3 regions of the Ensifer sp. Root954 genome follow, and region 1 is predicted to be linked to each of the others. Evidence: riboswitches for the same ligand, from Rfam matches in the RefSeq annotation. Region 1 holds a riboswitch; each other region holds the start of a gene.
The links. Region 1 has a riboswitch for cobalamin ahead of ASE71_RS21965 (DUF1636 family protein). Riboswitches for the same ligand answer to the same signal wherever they lie in the genome.

Region 1 (6,434 bases):
GGGCCGCCCACGGCAAGCGCCAGCAGGCAGACGAGAATGGCGGGCAGTTTTCCGACAGAACGCAATTTCATGATCCTTGCAGATTGAGACCGTGGTCCGGAATCGCTCCGGCCGTCTTCACGTTTCGATGTGAATACGAAAGACGGCGGAAAGATGCAAAGAACGGCGATAAATCCCCGTCAGCGCCCGCTTTCCCGTTAAAAACCGGCGCCGGGCTGCGCCAGATAGGCAAGTTCGGCCTCCGTCGAGGGCCGCGCCAGGAAGGCGTTGCGATGCGGGAAACGACCGAACTGCTCGATCACCTCGCGGTGCCGGATGGCATAGTCGAGATAATCGGCATCGCCGAGCTCGGCAAAGAGCTTCACCGACATGGTCTGGTCGGTAAGGTTTTCCGAATGCTCGAAGGGCAGATAGACGAAGGCGCGCCATTCCGGCTTGATCGCCATGTCGGCACCGGCGCCAACGGCGAGCTTGGCCTCGTGCAGTGCCAGGCAATCGGTGGCAAAGGCGAGCGGCGTGCCGCGAAACATGTTGCGCGGCATCTGGTCCAAAAGCACGATCGCCGCCAGCCGGTTTTCCGGGCTCGCGCGCCAGATCTCGTCGACACCACGGGCCAGCGCCAGGTGCGACGCCTGGAAGCGGCGGATACAGGCCTGGTCGAGTTCGTGGCTCGTCCCGAACCAGTCGTCATAGGTGAGTTCGCCAAACCAGAAATTCAGAACGTCCTGCGGCGTGCAGATGTCAGCTTCGTTCGCCATATGCTCCTCATGCGGGCCAATCGCCGATCCCTCGGCTGCGCTAACACATAGGCCGGAACCGGCCCTTGTCCATAACGTGTTCCTACCCGCCTTACGCGCGTCGCTTCAGGATGGCAATGAAGGCGATGCCGCCGACGAGCCCGGTGACGACGCCGATCGGCATGTCCTCCGGCGCCATGATGACGCGGGCGGCCAGATCCGCAAGGATGAGCGTCAGCGCCCCGAAGAAGGCCGAGAGCGGAATGACCCGCACGTTGTCGCTGCCGGCCAGAAGCCGCACGAAATGTGGCACCATCAGCCCGACGAAACCAATCGCGCCGGAAAAGGCGACCATCACCCCGGTCAGAAGTGCGGTGACGACGAACAGCGTCAGCCGGAAGCGGCGCACGGGAATGCCGAGCGTCATCGCGGTTTCGTCGCCCATGGCGAGCGCATTGATTTCGCGCGCCCGGATCATCAGCCAGCCGAGGGAGGCGAAAAGCACCACGCCGGGATAGACGAGCTGCGACCATTGCGCCAGGCCAAGACCGCCGAGCATCCAGAAGATGACCGTATGGGTCGCCCTCGGGTCCCCAAGGAAAATCATGAGGTTGCCGACGGATGTCAAGACGAAGGCGACCGCGACGCCGGCCAGCACGAGACGGTCGGCGCTGCTGCCGAGCACGCGGGAGACGAAGGCGACGAGCACGGTTGCGAGCAGCGCGCCGGCAAAGGCAAAGAGCGGCACCGTGGCAAGACCGAGGATCATGCCGGTGTGCAGCAGCGCCACGATCGCGCCGAGCGCGCCGCCGGAGGAAACGCCGAGCAGATGCGGATCGGCAAGTGGATTGCGCGTGACCGCCTGCAGCACGGCGCCAGTCAGCCCCAGCCCGGCGCCGACGAGGCCCGCCAGCATGACGCGCGGCAGGCGCACGTCCCAGACGATGCTCTCGCGCCCCGCCGACCAGAAAGCCTCGACGCTGCCCGGCGAAATCTTGCTGGCGATGATCGACCAGACGGTCGCAACCGGGATCGGCGCCGAGCCGAGCGATACGCCGGCCGTGACGGTCAAGGCCAGCAGCAAAAGCGCCGTCATGAGACCGGCACCCGCCTTCAGCGCCCGTGCCGGCGCTAGGCGTGAAACGGCGACGGGACCAGGCGACGCATCCTCAGCCAGCATCGCTTACAGGCCCTCGCCCTGAAAGGCCTTGGCAAGCCTGGCAATGGCGTCGATGTTGCGCGGGCCTGGCGTCGCCTCGACATAATCGAGCACGACGAAGCGATCGTTCTTGACGGCATCGACATTCTTGAAGGCCGCATTGTTCTTCATGAAGGCGATCTTGTCCTCGGCCTTCACCTCGCCGTAGTTGACGATGACCACCACTTCCGGGTTGCGCTCGATCACCGGTTCCCAGGAGATTTCCACCCAGCTCTTTTCCACGTCGTCCATGATGTTGGCGCCGCCGGCGGCCTCGATCATCGCCGTCGGAATGCCGAAGCGGCCGGAAGTAAACGGCTTCTCTTCGCCGGAATCATAGACGAAGACCCGCGTCGGGTTAGCCTTGCCGGCGGTCGCCTTGGTGATTTCGGCAAGCTGGCGGCGATAGCCGTCAACCAGCGTCTCGGCGCGATCCTCGACGCCGAAGATGCGGCCGAGATTGAGAAGATCGACGAACATGTCGTTCATATCAGGCTTCTGCTTGGCCATCACGTGGATGCAGGATTCGGTCAGCTCGTAGACGCCGATCTTGAAGGGCGCCAATGTCTCGGGCGTGACCTCGCCGCCGACCTTCATGCCGTAGTTCCAGCCGGCAAAGAGGAAATCGGCATCGGCGTTGAGCAGCACTTCCTTGATCGGATATTTCTCCGAAAGCTCCGGCAGTTCCTTGACGCCTTCGCGCAGCTTCTCGTCCAGCGTCTTCCAGCCGGAAACGCCGGTATAGCCGACCATGCGGTCCTGGAGCCTCAGCGCCAGCATCATCTCCACCAGGTTGACGTCGTTGGCGATCGCGCGCTTCGGCGCCGCGTCGAAGGTCACCTCGCGGTTGCAGCTCTTGACGGTGACCGGATAGGCGAGCGCCGGCGTGGCGGCGGCAAGCACGAAAAGAAGGGAAAATGGGGCAATATTGATCTTCATGAAATCGATCCCTGTCGAGGAAGTGAAAAGGAAAAGCGGGCGCCGCCGGCAGCGGCATTGTGAACGGTGGCGGTGACGCCGAAGGCGGCCGAAAGCTCGCTGGGGCTGAGCACCTCTTCGGGCGGGCCGAAGGCCGTCAGCCGCCCGGCGGTCAAGATCGCGACATCTGTCGCAAACTCGGCGGCGAGGTTGATGTCGTGCAGCGTCGAGACGATTGTCAGCTTCAGCGTCTGCAAGAGCTCGAGGATTTCGAGCTGGTGGCGGATGTCGAGATGGTTCGTCGGCTCGTCGAGGATGATGATGCGCGGTTCCTGCGCCAGCGCGCGGGCGATCAGCACCCGCTGCTTCTCACCGCCCGAAAGCGTCGAGAACTGGCGACCGGCAAGATGGGCGAGATCGAGATGCGCGAGCGCATGCTGCACCCGCTCGCGGTCGAAATCGTTCCAGCCGCTCAGGCCCTCCCGCCGCGGAATGCGTCCCATCATCACGACGTCGCGCACGCTGAAGGGAAAATCGCCGGGCATCTCCTGCAAGACGACGGCGATTGTCCTTGCCGCCTCGCGCGCTGAGATCGACCAGAGATCGACGCCATCGACCGAAACACGGCCGGCGTTCGGCTGCACCGCCCGGTAGAGGCAGCGCAGAAGCGAGGTCTTGCCGGCGCCATTCGGCCCGAGGATCGCAAGCCGGCTGCCGGCCGCGATCGCAAAGCCGATGTCGTTGACCAGCGTCAGGCCCGAACGCGGCCCCCAGCGAAGGCCCTCGACCGTGAGGGCTGCACCCGTTGCGTTGCAGCTCATGGGTTCGTTCCTCTGCGCGACCTCATTGGAAGTGCCCGCCAAGATCTTCGGAGACGAGCATCGCCGCGGGAATGCGGGCAAGCGTCTTGCCTTTCAGCCCGCGCGGCCGTTCCGCCGCCCGCGTCATGCCATCGCCACGCTCGGCATAGGTTGTGGCAAAGCGCACGAGATCGTCGATGTCCTCTTCCGGCGAGACGTCGCCGAAGAGATAGGTCGCCTTCCCCGTCGCCTGGAAGGCGATGGTGCAGGGCCGCGTGCAGGCCGCCATGCAGACCGTTCCGGCGATCGAGAAATCGCGATCGAGCGGTGCGCCGAGCGCTGCGATGCTCAGGTTGAGCCGCTTGATCAGCTCGGCACCGGGCACGCATGGGCCGCCGGTGAAGCGGCAATCGGTGCAGACCGTTATCTTGTGCTGTCGGAAATTCGGCTCAGCCATTCCTGCCCTCCGCCGGACTGACGGCAAGAGATGGCGAAGCGGCAAGAGGACGGAAAACCGTCGTATGAAAGCCAGTTCTTTTCCATCGGAACACCCCGTCCGTTGTGGTTGATCGGTTCGATGGCAGGTCTCCTGGCTCGCGGGTCGTGGCGCATCCACGTCTTCCCGGTCTTCGACCAGTGACATGGTGTGAATGCGCTTTCCGCTCACAGTTGCGGGGGCAGCCACGGTCTCGGCCCCATCAGGGTCGTCCGTTCCGTGTTCCCTTTTCAGCCGCTTCCGCATTGTCGCGGACGCAGCACCATCAACGCCTTCCTCGCATGAATCGGCGGATGAGACAACCGCACGACACAGGCGGGAGGGATCTATCAACATGCGGCGTTTCGTCATGCGAGATTTGTTATAAAATAACATTACGTAGCGCAAGCCAAAAATTGGGCGCCGGACACAATCCGACGCCCGCGATAGCGACCACGCTAAAAGACGTGCCGTGCTACCTCAGAACTCCGGCGGCAAGAGTTCGGCCGTCAGCGTCACCGCGACAGAGGCGTTGCCCGGCAGGTTGCGCACGCCGCAGACGGAGCGAACATGGCCAGCCCTTTCGCCAAAGGCGGCCGCCAGAAGCTCGGAAGCACCGTCGAGTACCTTCGGGTGCTCCAGGAAATCCTCAGTGCAGGCGACATGTCCCTCCAGCCGGACGATCTGGCGAATACGCTCGAAACGGCCGAGATGCTCATGGATCTGCGCCAGCGCGTTGAGCACTGCCAACTCTGCGGCCTTGCGCCCCTCGTCGATGGTCACATCGCGCCCGAGCAGCCCCGTATGCACGAAGCGCCCGTCCAGCAATGGCCCCTGCATCGAAACATGAAGCATCTCACCCGCCTCGATCACCGCGCGATAGGCGCCGAGCGGCCTCGGCGGCGTCGGGAGCTGAACGCCAAGTGCGCCGAGCCTTCGGATAACCTCGTCCATCATTGCTTCCCCTCCTCGTCACCTTACGAACCGGCCGCCTTGCGGAGACGACACCGCTTTTTTCTCAAGCCCTCGAAATTCTGCCGCCCCTATCGCAAGCAGCAAGACGCGCCGTTCCGTGCCCAGCAACTTTTCCAGGCATAACCAAGAGAAAACGCCTCATGCCTCACGTTGGGAGATAACGTTACGAATTACAACACCAGAGTTGAAGTGCCATCGCGATCCGGGCCAGTGCCGCGGTCTTGCGATCGAATGCGACCGACACATCGCGGCGGCCTCGATCCCCAACCCCAAGTAAAAACGCTGAAATGTAACATACGTTACGCTCACGTAACCCTATGCCCGTTGAGAATTTCGACGACCGAAGCGACAATTGCCGGGATTAAGATTGGGCATCGACAAGCCTCGGAAACAAGCTCAACTTAGCCGCGCAGATCCCGAAATGAAGTGACGGCAACTCAACTTTCAGAAGGGAATAGCATCAGTGAATCCCATTGATTTCTTCGTCGACACGCTTCGGACCTATCCGCCTGTCGCCGTCTTCCTCGCCCTCGGCATCGGCTTCCTCATCGGTCCGATCAAGGTCGCGGGGTTCAACCTTGGAAATGTCACCGCCACGCTGCTTGCGGGCGTTCTCATCGGACAGCTGGGTATCCAGGTTTCCGGCGACCTGAAATCCACCCTGTTTTTGATTTTCCTCTTCGCCGTCGGCTACGGCGTCGGGCCGCAATTCGTGCGGGGCTTGAGCACCGATGGACCGAAACAGATCGCCTTTGCGCTCTCCGTGCTGGTGCTGTGCCTCGTCGTTCCCTATCTCTGCGCGCTGATTGCCGGGCTGCCGCTCGGCTATGGCGCCGGCATGTATGCCGGCTCGCAGACGATCTCGGCTGCAATCGGGGTTGCGACCGACCAGATCAATTCGCTCGGGCTGACGCCGGAGCAGGCCAAGACCTTTGCCGACCAGATCCCGATCGCCTATGCGGTGACCTATATCTGGGGCACGATCGGCTCGGCGATCATCCTCGCCCAGCTCGGTCCCAAGCTTCTCGGCATCGACCTTCCGGCGGCCTGCCGCGAATACGAGGCCAAGCTCGGCGGTGGCAGCGAAAGCAGCGAGCCCGGCATTACCCGCGCCTATCACGACTTCGGCCTCCGGGCCTATCGCGTCGACGCGGCAAGCGGGCTCACCGGGAAACCGGTGAAGGACATCCTTCCCGGGATCCGCGTCTTCGTCGAGCGCCTGCGGCGCGGCGACCAGATCATCGAGGCCGATGGCAACACCGTGCTGCAGCCGGGCGACGTCGTCGCCTTTTCGGGCCGGCGTTCGCTGCTCGTCGAAAACCTCGACAACA
Region 2 (6,434 bases), on a different contig from region 1:
CCGCGCGATCGGCGACGAGGCGCGCGGCATGGCCGAGGCGCTGGCGATCGTCAAACGACCGGGTTCGCGGCTCTACTCAGAGGAGCTCTGCTACGAGCAGATCGCGGCTCTCGATCCGGCAAGCGGCGCTGAGCTGTCGCGCCAGTATCGGATCCGTTGCGGCTGCTGTCTCTACTTCAAGACGGAAGGGGGCAGTTTCTGCGACTCTTGCGTGCTGCTGGAGCCGGAAGATCGCCGCGCGCGGCTGGCGGCGCATCTCATGCAAAACGGCGGGACCTGAACCCCGCCGTCGCTTTGCTGACGATCTGTGATCTGTGATCTGTGATCAGTGATCACTGTGCCTTGACGAAGCGCTCGTTGATGAAGCCGGAGACGACGCCGAGCACGATCCAGAAGGCAAGCGTGGTGGCGAGTGCGGCAACCGCAAACTCGGCGCCGAGCACGGCCGGAACGTTGCTGGTGATATCGAGCGGCTGCGGCGCCCCGTAGACATGGGGTGCTGCGATCGCCACCAGGCCTGCGACCTTGGAGACGATCTCCTCGCGCAGGACGACGAGATAGAGGCCGACGGCGGAGAGCGCCACGGTCACCAGCCACCAGGTCTGGCGGTCGCCGAGTTCGGCTGCCGGAAAGCCCGGCAGTTCCGGCGGCAGACCGATCGCCGGCAGCATGTGCACGGCAAGCCAGCCGCAGGCGCCCCACAGCGCGCCGTTCCTGAGCGTGATCGGGTAGCCGATCACCAGGCTGACGCCGGCGAGCAGCAGGCCGAAGCCGGAACCTGTGACGAGGTTCGCCATCAGCGTGCCGGAGAAGCGGCTCATGCCGAACATGATGCCGCCTTCCTCATGCTCGCCCTCATGGGCATAGGCCGGGGTGATCGGCGACAAAGCGTCGAGGAAAGCGCCGAACGGCGACACGGCTTTGAGCGACGAATGCTGGTCGTGGTTTTCTGCGGCCGGCTGTGCCGCACCCGGCTGGGCGGCGGGCTGTTCGGTAGCGGCCGGTGCCTCGCCTTCGAATTCTTCTGCATGCAGGATCAGCGGTGTGACGCGCAGTTCCTGGGCGCCGGTCATGAAGACACCGGCAATCAATCCAGCCACGATCGCGGCCAGAAGCGTTCTGACAATCATCTTGAAATCCCTCGATAACGACAAAAGCCACGCCCTGTGGCGTGGTCCTTGAGCCTTCCCATTTTCCCTATGCTGCGGATGGCCTTCGCGCGCCGGAAAAACCGGGATGCACGCAGGCCTCCATCCGGCTCGGGCCGGATGCGTTCAGGTCCGCAGATTGTTCGATGCGGAACGTTGTTCACGTTCCGGCGCATCGGTCAGTGGCAGGGGAAGCCGTAGGAGTGGCGGGTGTCGTGCGCCGTGTCGTGCAGCACTGCCGAGTTGGCAAGGCCGGCGCCAAAGACGAGGAATGCGCCGATGAAGAGCGCGATGACGCCAGCGGTCAGACGATCGCTGAGGGAGAGCGGGGTGCTCGAAATGGTAGACGTAGCCATGACAACCTCCGTGATGGCATCGGGAAATTCCCGGTTGGGCCCTATGCCCGTATCGAGTGGCAGGTTTCCTGGCTCACGGCGTTGGGCTCGATGCCCTCGATCTGCCTCGCCTTCCCAGCTCGGCCGCCCTCTCGCGGTCTTGCCAGTGGCTTCTTCCGGATCGCTCCGGAACGGTGGATCGACGTCGCTCTACAGTCGCGGGGTCGGCCGTGATTTGAATGCCCAGCTTGGGTCCATCCGTCACATTCCCGTTTACTCCCGAAACACGTTCGCGTCCCGGGAACCAATCGATCCCAGATGATTAGGATTGTGTCATGGAGTTGTCAATTGAGTGCGCGCCGCCGCGCGGTCCATCCGCGACAAAATCCTTGATGGTCATGCGTTTGTAGGCTTCGACGATCTGGTCACCCTCGGCCCGGTCGACCGAGACTGCAAGTCGCATGGTGCAGTCGCCGAGATGCATGATCAGGAAGGCGGCGCTGTCGATCTCTTCGCGCGGTGTCTCCGGCACAAGGCGGGCCCAGACATCGGCAAGCAGCTTTCCGCCGGCGCGGCTTTGCGCAAGATCGATCTCGCGCAGCGCCTTGTCGGCCTGCATCGCCGACCAGATGTCGCGCATGACCGGCTCGGCGAGGAACATGTCGTAGTAGATGTCGAACAGCAGCGAGAAGGCGTCGCGCAGTTCGGCTATCGACGTGACCTTGGCCAGTTCGGCCGCGATGCACTCGTTGCAGACCGCATTGTAGCGCTCGGCCAGCGTGCGCACGATTGCCGCCTTGTCGGGAAAGTACTGATACAGCGAGCCGATCGAAATCCCCGCCTTTTCAGCGACTTCGCTCATGCGCATGGCGTCGCTGCCCTTCTCCTGGATGAGCGCCGTCGCGCAGGCAAGGATCTGCTCGACGCGCTCGCGGCTGCGCTTCTGGCTCGGCGTCCGGCGCAGCGCAGGCTCGTCGTCGGCGGGAAGCGTGGCGGGACTTGCATCTGGAATCATGAGTAATGCTCACATTTTGACTTGACTCCTAAAATACGAGGATTTATCACATTTGCAAATGTGAGAGATACTCATGTTTGTTGGTGGAACCTCAGGAGGAAACGATGTCTCAGAAAGTCACACTGGTTTTGGGCGGTACCGGCAAGACGGGGCGGCGGGTGGCCGATCGCCTTCGGGAGCGGGGCATAGCGGTCCGCATCGGCGCCCGTTCGGCGTCGCCTTCCTTCGATTGGACGGATGAGGCGACCTGGACGCCCGCCCTTGAAAATGTCGATCGCATCTATGTCTGCTACCAGCCCGATCTGGCGGTGCCGGGCGCCGTCGACGTCATCGCCAAGTTCTCGAGCCTTGCCGTTCGCTCCGGCATCAAACGGTTGGTGCTCCTGTCGGGCCGCGGCGAGGACGAGGCGGAAGCCTCCGAGCGTGCGCTGCAGGCCTCCGGCGCCGACTGGACGGTCATCCGGGGCAGCTGGTTCTTCGAGAATTTCGACGAAGGTTTCCTGGCCGACGGCGTGGTGAGTGGTTCGGTCTTCCTGCCGGTGGACGAGGTCACCGAGCCCTTCGTCAGTTGCGACGACATTGCCGACGTGGCGGTTGAGGCCCTTCTGGACGATGCGCATATCGGCAAGGTCTATGCCTTGACCGGCCCGCGCCTGATGACCTTTGCCCAGGCCGTCGCCGAGATCGCCGCGGCCGCCAACCGTCGGATCTCTTATCAGGCCATTCCGGTTTCCGACTTCGCAGCGCATCTCAAGGCGGACGGCGTGCCGGATGACTATGTCGAACTCATCCGCTATCTCTTCACCTCGGTGCTCGACGGACGCAATTCCAGCATGACGTCCGATGTCGAGCGCGTGCTTGGGCGGCGTCCGCGCGACTTTGCCGATTACGCCCGGGAAACCGCAGCAACTGGTGTTTGGAGTCTTGCCGCATGATCCCGCTGATCCCCGCTCTGGCGTTTGCCGCCGCGATCGGTTCCGGCCTGATGGCCGGGCTGTTCTTCATCTTCTCGGTTTGCATCATGCAGGCCCTGTCGCGGCTGCCGCCGGAGCAGGGGATCGCCGCGATGAACGCCATCAATGTCGTGATCCAGAACCCGATCTTCCTCAGCGCCTTCATGGGCACGGCGCTGCTCGCCCTGGCGCTCGTCGTCGTCGCCTTCATCTCGGGGGGCGAGGGCAGGTGGTGGCTTGCCGCCGGTGGCATTGCCTATGTCGTTGGCGTGCTGCTGGTGACCATTGTCTTCAACGTGCCGATGAATGACGCGCTCGCCGCGGCAGCCCCCGGTCAGGCGGCGACCGATCTCTGGCGTGAGCGCTATCTGACCGATTGGGTCTGGTGGAACCACGTGCGCACATGGGCCTCGATCGGCGCGCTGGCGTTTTTCGTTCTCGGTTTCGCCCGCGCCTGACGAAAAGCGCCGGCAAGTCGATCCTTGCCGGGGCCTGCACGCGCCTTGACCTTCAAGCACATCCCGCCGTCAGGGCTTCGGAATACGCGCGTCGTATTGCGCTTCAAGGTCGGCAAACTTGCTCCAGAAGGCTGCCGGCTTTTCGCCTTCGAGCAGGGAACGCAATATGTCGAGGTGTACGTGCCAGCCGGCGGAGAAGCTGGTCATGACCGCGCGGTCGGCGATGCGCTTATGGGTGACGACGAGCAGCACCTTGTCGCCGCGGGGGCTGAGTTCGAAGCGGACCTCCGACGGGGTGCCGGTCTCTTCGTTCCAGGTATAGGCCAGTAGTCGTGGCGGCTCCCAGGCGAGCACGTGGCCGTAATTGCGCACCTCGCCGGCGTGCTCGGCGTATTTCTGCGGTGGCCGATCGTCCTCCGTCGTCAGTTCCGAATGGCGGAAGACGTGCTCGACCTCGGCCCCTTCCTTCGATCCGATCGTTCCGGACGCCATCCAGAGCCGGCGCTTGCTTTCCTCCGTCAGATAGGACCAGACCCGCTCGATCGGGCCGGGAAGCAGGCGCTCGATGCGCACCGCGTCCGGTGCGACGACACGGCCGTAATCGGCGCCGGCAAAGGCTGTGGCAGACGAAGTCATGGCTTTTCCTCCGGATCAGTTTGGATTGTGGCGTCTTCGGCGAGAAGCAGCGCCTCGAGTGCGTCGATGCGGGTGCGCCAGAAGGCTTCGTAGTGGCGCATCCATTCCATGCCGGCATGCATCGGCGCGGCATCGAGCCGGCACACATGCGTGCGACCTTTCACTTCGCGGCGCACCAGACCTGCTCCTTCCAGTACCTTGATGTGCTTCGATGCCGCGGCCAGCGAGATCGAGAACGGCGCCGCAAGCTCGCCCACCAGTCTTTCGCCCTGCGAAAGGTCTTGGAGCATGGCGCGCCGCGTCGGGTCCGAAAGCGCGTGAAACACGGCATCGAGATGTGCGTTCTGATATTCAACCATATTGTTGAATATCCTCTCGCTCGACCTAATTGTCAACCGTTCGGTTGAATTTAAAAGTATCGCGAAAAGAGACCAGGCCGCGGTGGGTCGTCGTGGAGGCGCCGCCCCTTCCAGGCGGCAAGCGCATCGGCAAGATCGTCGGTCGGCACCATCTGGGCAAACTGTTCGCTTTCGACCAGCAGCCCCTCGGCGATCGACATGTTGAGGCCGCGGGTGACGGCGGTGATGATCGAGCGCACTGCAAGCGGGGAGTGGCCGATGATGCGTTTTGCCAGGTCACGGGCGGCCGACATCAGTTCCTCATGAGCGACGACGTGGTTGACGAGCCCCAGCTCCAGCGCGCGATCGGCCAAGAAATCCTCGCCTGTCAGCAGCAGTTCAAGCGCGCGCTTGCGGCCGGCGAGCCGCGGCAGGCGCTGGGTGCCGCCGAAGGTCGGCGGCATGCCGAGCTTGATTTCCGGTTTGGCAAAACGCGCCCGGTCGCTTGCAACAGCGAGATGCACCGCTTCGGTGATCTCGCAGCCGCCGCCATAGGCAAGCCCGTTGACGGCAGCGATGACCGGCTTCGGAAAGGCTTCGAGCCGGGCCGTCAGGCCCTGGCCGCGACGGACGAAATCGCGCACGGCCGCGTTTACGCCCTTGGCCACGCTTTCCGAGAACTCATGGATATCGCCGCCGGCGGAAAAGGCGCGGTCGCCGGTGCCGGTGATGATCACGGCGCCGACGCCGTCGTTCGCTTCGATCTGGTCGAGAAGGCTCATGAGCCGGTCGATCAGCTCGTAGTTCAGCGCGTTGAGTTTCTCTGGTCGGTTGAGAGTGAGGAGGGCGATGCCCTCGGAAATCTGCATCAGCACGGTGTTCGACATGGTTGCTCTCCGGCAGCTGTTGACGGGGAGAGGCTAGGTGAGGGAAGATGCCATGTATATTCACTAGTCGGTATACATGAGAGATGGCGAAAGCAGAGAAATCGACCCGGGACCTGATCGTCGCAGCGGCGGAAAAGCTGTTTTATGCCGAGGGCATCCGCGCCGTCAGCGTCGATGCGGTGGCGGAAGCCGCGGGCGTGACCAAACGCACGCTCTACTATCATTTCGACAGCAAGGACGAGCTGATCGCCGCCTATCTCGAAGGCCGCGACCAGCCCAATCTGAAACTCTTCCGCAAGTGGTTCGACGCGGGCGACGGGGACATTGCCGACAAGGTCGAGGCGATCTTCGTCAACCTGGCGCGGGCGGCGCGCCATCCGAAATGGAAGGGCTGTGGCTTCCTGCGCACCTCCGCCGAGCTTGCCAACATGCCCGGTCATCCGGCGATCCGCATCGGTGCCGCCCACAAGAAGAAGTTCGAGGCCTGGATTGCCGAGACCTTTACCGAAGCCGGTGTCGCCGAGCCGGCCGTGCTGGCAAAGCAGATCCTGCTGCTGCTCGACGGCAGTTTCGCGGTCGTGCTGCTGCACCGGGATCCAAACTACATGGAGGTGGCGGGCAAGGCTGCGGCGACGCTTGTGCGGGTGGCGCTTGCCGGAGCAAA
Region 3 (6,434 bases), 230 kb from region 1:
CCTGCATGTCGGCCCAATCCTGCTCGGCTCGGCGCTTCCCGCCCATATCCTGTCGCCGTCCGTCACCTCACGCGGCGTCGTCAACATGGCGGCTCTGGCGGTGGTCGAAGCCAGCCATCCGGGTTGAGATGGCAACGCGGAGATCGCCACCGGTCTTCGCTGCATTCGGGCGCCATGCCGGCGCCGGCAAAACCGTATCCGGATGTCGCGCCTGCTTCAGGCGCGGCATCGCTGGTTTTGCAGATCACCCGCGAATCAGCCCCTGTCACGCGGCCGATCGACAGCTACAATCAAGGCGTGCGCAATTGGTCTTATACACCAATCGGGAAAGTTTGCGCTGGACAAAAGGTGAACCTCTAACCATGCTGTGGCCTCGGACGAGATTCGGTGTTGTGGCATGACTGAGCAGCAGGCTGTCCTCGACATGCTGGAAATCCTGGAATGTGGCGGCTGCGTCGAGCCCGCTCATTTCTTCACATTGATGCGTCGAACCTTCCGCATTGCCCATCTTCTCTATCTCGAAGCCGAGCCCTATGCGGACGAGCTCAAGGTTTGCCGGCTGCATCACACCTTCGGCGCCTACGCTGCCGAGATCTACCATGCCCGCAGCCTTCACCGGATCGATCCGATTCTGAAGCTGGCGCTTGGCGGCGTGCGGCCGGTGGAATGGACGATGGCGCGGCATCGCTTCCCGGAATGCGAACCGTTGTTCCAGGCAGCCCAGGAAATCGGCATATCAACTGAGGGCGTCGCCTTGCCACTGCCCTCGCCCGCCGGGCGCATGGCGTTGCTCGCAATCAACGTCAACATGACAGCCGGCGAATGGACGACCTATCGCCGCCATCACCTGCGCGATTTCCAGCTGGCCGCCAATCTCTTCCATGCCGCCATGCTGGAGCACGGCGCCATGGCCGGCAGCATTTCGACCCGAGAGATGCGGTTGACCGGCCGCGAGACCGAGGTCCTGACCTGGGCCGCCGCCGGCAAGAGCTATTGGGAAATCGCCACGATCCTCGGCATTTCCGAGCGCACCGTGCGCTTCTTCATGACCAATGCGCGACGCAAGCTGAATGTCGTTTCCAACACTCAGGCTGTGGCACAGGCCGTACGACACGCTCTGATACCCTCCGTTTGACACCCGGCAATACGCCTCCACCGAAACCCCTCGAAATCTAGTGGCAAATATCGCGCATTTGAACTGTCGCTAGCGACAGTTACGCAACCGCCGCGAGCCTGACAGCATCGCCCCATCCCCAAACTCGGATGGAGAAAACGATGATCAGGATCCTGAACGGAAAGACCCGCGCACAACACCCGGCGGCCGTCGACGACATGTTCCGGTTGCGCAAGCGCGTCTTCCACGACTTCCTGAAATGGGACGTGCAGACCGAAGGCGACTGGGAAATCGACAACTACGACCAGGCAAACCCGCTCTACGTCCTGTCCTATGCGCCCGATACCGGCCGGCTGCGCGGCGCGCTTCGCCTCCTGCCGACACTCGGCCCAAACATGCTGGACGATACCTTCCCGATCCTGCTCGGCGATAATCCGGAAATCCGCAGCGCTTCGGTCTGGGAATCCAGCCGCTTCTGCATCGAGCCCGAGATCTCGCAGGACCGCGCCTCGAACCAGGTGACGGTCGCGGCCGCCGAACTGATGTGCGGCGTCGGCGAGCTGGGCCTTGCTTCCGGCATCAGCCACATCGTCACGGTGACGGATGTGTTCCTGGAGCGCATGTTCCGGCGCATGGGATGCCCGGGCGAGCGTATCGCCGAACCGCATCGCATCGGCTCCGTTTTCGCGGTTGCCGTCGCTTGGGAAGTAACGCCGGATCTGCTCACGCGGATGAAGGCGGTCGCTGCCATCGAAGGTACCGTGCTCGAACGTCCGATGTCGCTGGAAACCGCCCGCGCCGCCTAAGCGCGTCAGTCGATCTGCGCTGTTAACGCAAACCGTCGCTTGTCGTTGCACGATCACCGACAAGCTCTATGATGGAGGCGAAACAGGAATGCCGCTGGCAGCAACCCGCAGAAGGTCGGCGCCGACCTGGCAACAGGAAGAGACTTTCGCCCGTGTTCACGCGCATGAAACACGTCGCTGCGGCCCTTGTGCCTCTGGTTCTGATCGGTGCCGGTCCGTCACTGGCATCGACGGCCTGCGACCGACTGAACGCGCGGCTCGCGCAACTGCCTGACTACGTCGCCAGCAATGCCGATGCGCGCGACTACGCAAGCGCGATCTCGCGGCAGAATATCGAGCTGCGGCGGGCAAAGAACGACCGCCGCCGCGCGGGTTGCAGTGGCGGCAACGCCATTGGCTTCGACGGCGGCGACCCCGACACTTGCTACGGCCTCAACAGCCTGATCGCCGAGATGGAAGACAATCTGCGCATGCTGAAGTCCGAGCGCGAGCAGATCGTCGCCGGCGGCAGCGACGACAGCCGGCGCCGCATCCTCGCCGCGCTGGAGATCAACGGTTGCTATGGCGACCGCGAGGAGTTCGCAAGCGTGGAACCGGACGTGCCGGAAAGCCACCGCAACATCGTTGCCGACCTGCCGCCGGAAGACGCCTACGGCCCGATGCTCGGCCGAGGCGAAGACGGCTACGCGCCGCAGGAGCGCTACTATAGCGGCACGCTCAGAACCATGTGCGTGCGCACCTGCGACGGCGCCTTTTTCCCGGTTTCTTCAGATGCGACGCCGGCCGATTTCCCGCGCGACGAGCAGGCCTGTCGGGCGCGCTGCCCGGGGGCTGAGACCGAGCTCTATTTTCACGACCTCAACACGGAAGAGAGCGACAAGATGGTCTCGGCCGTGACCGGCCGTCCCTATACCGAAATGCCCAACGCCTTTGCCTATCGCACCCGCGCTGTCGGAAAACCCGGCCAGTGCGGCTGCCAGATACCCCAGACCGCCTCGACCACACCGAAGGCAAACGGAACGAAGATCGGTGACGACCAGTCGTCGATCATCGTCATCGAGACCAAGAAGCCGGAAGCGGCGAGCAATACCGCCAAGGCGCCGGCCGAAGAGCGGCCTTACGATCCGTCGAAGAACAAGGTTCGCGTCGTCGGCCCGACCTACCTGCCGCAGGAAGAAACCGCCATCGACCTCAAGCATCCGAAGGGACCGGCCTATCAGCCGGTCCAGAATTGATCGGACGAGGCCTTACGCCTTCTCCTTGCTGCGTCCCCATCCGTCTTCGAAAACCAGCTCGTCGAGCGGCAGGCGCTGGCGCCAGCCCTTCACGGCGAGTTCCGGCTGCTGATAGAGGCGATCGACATAGCCGAGGCAGAGCCAGGCAACGATCTCGATATGATCTGGGATGCCGAGAATCGCCTTGATCTCGGCCTCGTGGAAAATGCTCACCCAGCCGACGCCCACCCCTTCGGCCCGCGCCGCAAGCCAGAGGTTTTGCACGGCGCAGACGGTGGAATAGACGTCCATCTGCGGATTGTGGGTGCGCCCGAGTACGACGGCACCGCCGCGCGTGCGGTCGCAGGTGACACAGATGCTGAGCGGCGCCTTGCGGATGCCTTCCAGCTTCAGCGCACGGTACTTGGCCTGTTGTTCCGCCTCGAACATCAGCGCGGCCTCGTCATTGGCGCGGCGAAACGCATGCCAGACGCGCTCACGCGTTTCTTCCGCCCGCACCAGCACGAAGTTCCACGGCTGCATGAAGCCCACGGACGGGGCGCTGTGCGCAGCGGCCAGCAGGCGCAAGATCAGATCATCCGGCAATGGCGCGGGCAGGAATTCATCGCGCACGTCGCGACGTGTCTCGATGGCACGGTAGACGGCCTCCCGCTCTGGCAACGAAAAGGCGCCGGCAGCCGCAAGGCCGCCCTTCGGTTCAGTCAGCATCGTTCGATCCCCAACAATGCGAAAACCTCCCGCCGTCCACGCGGGGTTCGGTCTATCTCGCCAGGCCGGTCTTCTGACTTCGGTTCAACCGATCACCTCGCCTTCCCAGATCGCTTGAAGATCCAGTGGCAAAACCTTGAATCAATTCAAGGCTCTCTTAGACGCGATCGTCCCCGTCACAGCGTTGGGCACGTTCCGGAATGACACCGGATTCCCGATTCTCCCGCTTTCGCGGGCACCTGACGACGGCACTAAGTGCACAGCCGTTTGAGAAAGACAAGCGGCGCCAACCCGGCCGGGACATGGCACGCCACTTTCCGCCGGCTACTGTCGAGCTTAGTCGTTTACCTCCACCTCAAAGCGGAGCGACCGGATGTGGCGAACCGTCATAGGCGCCCCAGACCGACTGATCGAAGCAAATCACCGATCCGGTCATCAGCCCGGACTCGGCCGACGACAGATAGGCGCAGGCCCGCGCCACTTCGGCCGGATCGACGAGCCGACCGAAAGGCTGGCCGGCCGCCGCCTTTTCGAGCCAATCGGCCGCCGCGCCATGAAACTCGCGCTGGATGCGGTCTTCGCCTTCGGACGCCATCCAGCCGATATTCAGCCCGTTGACGCGAATGCGGTTGCGAAGAAGCGCATAAGCCGTGTTTTTGGTCAGCGTTTCGAGGGCGCCTTTCGACGAACAATAGACGGCAATGAACGGCTGGCCGGCCATCGCCGACATAGAGCCGATGTTGACGATCGTGCCCTCGGTCTTCTCCCGCCGCATGATCTTCACCGCCTCCTGCATCAGGAAGAACGGCGCGCGCACATTGATCGCGAACATGCGGTCGAAGAGTTCGGGCGTGGTGTCGAGGATCGTGCCACGGTCGGTGATAGCTGCGGCGTTGACCAGCGCATCGACCCGGCCGAATTCCGCGTCGCAAGCGGCGACCACCTTGCGGGCGTCCTCTACTTTTTCAAGATCGGCCTCGACATAGACAACTTTCGCACCGCTTGACTTGCCGATCTGCTCGGCCTTCGCCCGCCCCTTGGCGGCGTTGCGGCCGCAGATGACGATGCCTTCAGCGCCGCGCTCGGCGAAAAGGCCAGCAATCGTCGCGCCCAGTCCCTGCGTACCACCGGTGACGATGGCGATCTTGCCTTGCAATTGTCCACTCATCGAATTCCTCCCTCGGAAATGATCGTTTGAAACGGCTGCGGCTCCCGGCTAAAACACACCGGGAGCCTGTCAAATTGTAACTCGCTCGTCAGCTCAGCTTGCGCTTCGCCTGCGCCTCCAGCACCGAGAGAAACTCTTGTTCGCCCGTCCCCGCAGTGAGCGCCTCGCGCATCAACTGCGCCTGCGTCTTCGGCGCCAACCCGCCGAGTGGCGGATCCCGGTCGAGATTGGTGGGGAACGAATAGCCTTCGGCACAGGAGGAGATCGCGTTGGCCGCTTCCGCCTGCGTCAGCGTCCCGCCCGCCAGCAAGGCCCGCAAGGCCGGATAGAGCGTCGCGCTCATGGTCAGTCGGTCAACGGTTTCCATTGCGCGACCGAAGGCCGAAGACACCTGCAGCAGGTTGGCCACGCGGCGGATATCCCGGGAGCGGTTGGTGCCGGCGGCATGGAAGAGCGCCGGGTTGAAGAAGACAACGTCGCCCTTTTCGAGCGGAAGCTGCACGTGGTGTGCGTCGAAATAGGCGCGGAATTCCGGCCGGTTGAGCGCCAGATAGCCCGGCACATAGGTTTGGCTATAGGGCAAGAACAGCGTCGGTCCGCTTTCGAGCGGCATGTCGCAATGGGCAACCGCCCCCTGCAGCGTCAGCACCGGTGAAAGCCTGTGCACATGCGCCGGATACTGCTCGATCACGGCCGCAGTCTGGAAGCCGAGGTGATAATCGCGGTGCGCCGATTGCGCCGCACCGCCAGGATTGACGCGATTGACCTGCGCCGTCATCTGGTAGTTCGGCCCGAGCCAAGCCTCGCTGACGAGCGCTATGACGGCATTGCCGTAATAGGAGGCGAAATTCTCCGGCGCGTTCAGGCAGTGCTTTTCCAGCGAGTTCCAGATGCGGTCATTGGCGCCGGGTTTGGCGAAGTGATCGCCGCCGCCGCTGTTGCTGCGATGTTGCTCTTCGATGATGGCGCCAAAGACCCCGCTTGCGACGTCGATTGCTGTCGTATCGGCAAAGGCGCGCTTGAAAACCGCCACGCCAGGCCCGGTCGCCAGTACCTCGCAGATCTCCGCCAAAACAGAACGCCGCGCCTCGGCATCGCCGCACGCCGCAATCAGCGCGGCGCTGTCATAGATCAGGATATTCTTTTCGCAGCCGGCAGCATGGGGGTAGTCGGACAGACTGGTTTGGCGTTCGACTTCCGCCCGGAACGATTCGAGATCGCAAGCCTCTTCGGTGAGCCAGACGCGGTCGATCCGTTGGCGCGCTTTGTTGTCGGTCTTCATCGCGTTTCCTCCTCTGGAACATCCTGATGAACACGACTATAGGCGGCGGCAAAACATGATATAGAGCAAGAATCCATCAAAAATCCATCAGGAGAGCAAGGCGATGGCCCATCCGTTTCTG

Region 2: another riboswitch for cobalamin. It lies ahead of ASE71_RS19370 (CbtB domain-containing protein); the one in region 1 lies ahead of ASE71_RS21965 (DUF1636 family protein).
Region 3: another riboswitch for cobalamin. It lies ahead of bluB (5,6-dimethylbenzimidazole synthase); the one in region 1 lies ahead of ASE71_RS21965 (DUF1636 family protein).

Annotation. Positions count from the first base shown of each region.
Region 1 covers NZ_LMJM01000027.1:12,266-18,699, reverse strand. The annotation lists gene ASE71_RS21990 (mechanosensitive ion channel family protein) at 1-71, opposite strand, end outside; gene ASE71_RS21985 (DUF924 family protein) at 198-758, opposite strand; gene ASE71_RS21980 (FecCD family ABC transporter permease) at 850-1,833, opposite strand; gene ASE71_RS21975 (ABC transporter substrate-binding protein) at 1,921-2,874, opposite strand; gene ASE71_RS21970 (ABC transporter ATP-binding protein) at 2,871-3,674, opposite strand; gene ASE71_RS21965 (DUF1636 family protein) at 3,697-4,110, opposite strand; cobalamin riboswitch at 4,215-4,431, opposite strand; gene ASE71_RS21960 (RidA family protein) at 4,609-5,085, opposite strand; gene aspT (aspartate-alanine antiporter) at 5,567-6,434, shown strand, end outside.
Region 2 covers NZ_LMJM01000025.1:20,550-26,983, forward strand. The annotation lists gene ASE71_RS19360 ((2Fe-2S)-binding protein) at 1-280, shown strand, start outside; gene ASE71_RS19365 (CbtA family protein) at 333-1,130, opposite strand; gene ASE71_RS19370 (CbtB domain-containing protein) at 1,328-1,504, opposite strand; cobalamin riboswitch at 1,545-1,807, opposite strand; gene ASE71_RS19375 (TetR/AcrR family transcriptional regulator) at 1,806-2,498, opposite strand; gene ASE71_RS19380 (NAD(P)H-binding protein) at 2,603-3,433, shown strand; gene ASE71_RS19385 (DUF1772 domain-containing protein) at 3,430-3,909, shown strand; gene ASE71_RS19390 (SRPBCC family protein) at 3,979-4,545, opposite strand; gene ASE71_RS19395 (ArsR/SmtB family transcription factor) at 4,542-4,904, opposite strand; gene ASE71_RS19400 (crotonase/enoyl-CoA hydratase family protein) at 4,955-5,770, opposite strand; gene ASE71_RS19405 (TetR/AcrR family transcriptional regulator) at 5,854-6,434, shown strand, end outside.
Region 3 covers NZ_LMJM01000027.1:245,559-251,992, reverse strand. The annotation lists gene ASE71_RS23120 (NADP-dependent malic enzyme) at 1-127, shown strand, start outside; gene ASE71_RS23115 (helix-turn-helix transcriptional regulator) at 398-1,135, shown strand; gene ASE71_RS23110 (acyl-homoserine-lactone synthase) at 1,276-1,920, shown strand; gene ASE71_RS23105 (DUF2865 domain-containing protein) at 2,085-3,155, shown strand; gene bluB (5,6-dimethylbenzimidazole synthase) at 3,168-3,863, opposite strand; cobalamin riboswitch at 3,909-4,121, opposite strand; gene ASE71_RS23095 (SDR family oxidoreductase) at 4,219-5,031, opposite strand; gene ASE71_RS23090 (phytanoyl-CoA dioxygenase family protein) at 5,120-6,313, opposite strand; gene ASE71_RS23085 (LacI family DNA-binding transcriptional regulator) at 6,417-6,434, shown strand, end outside.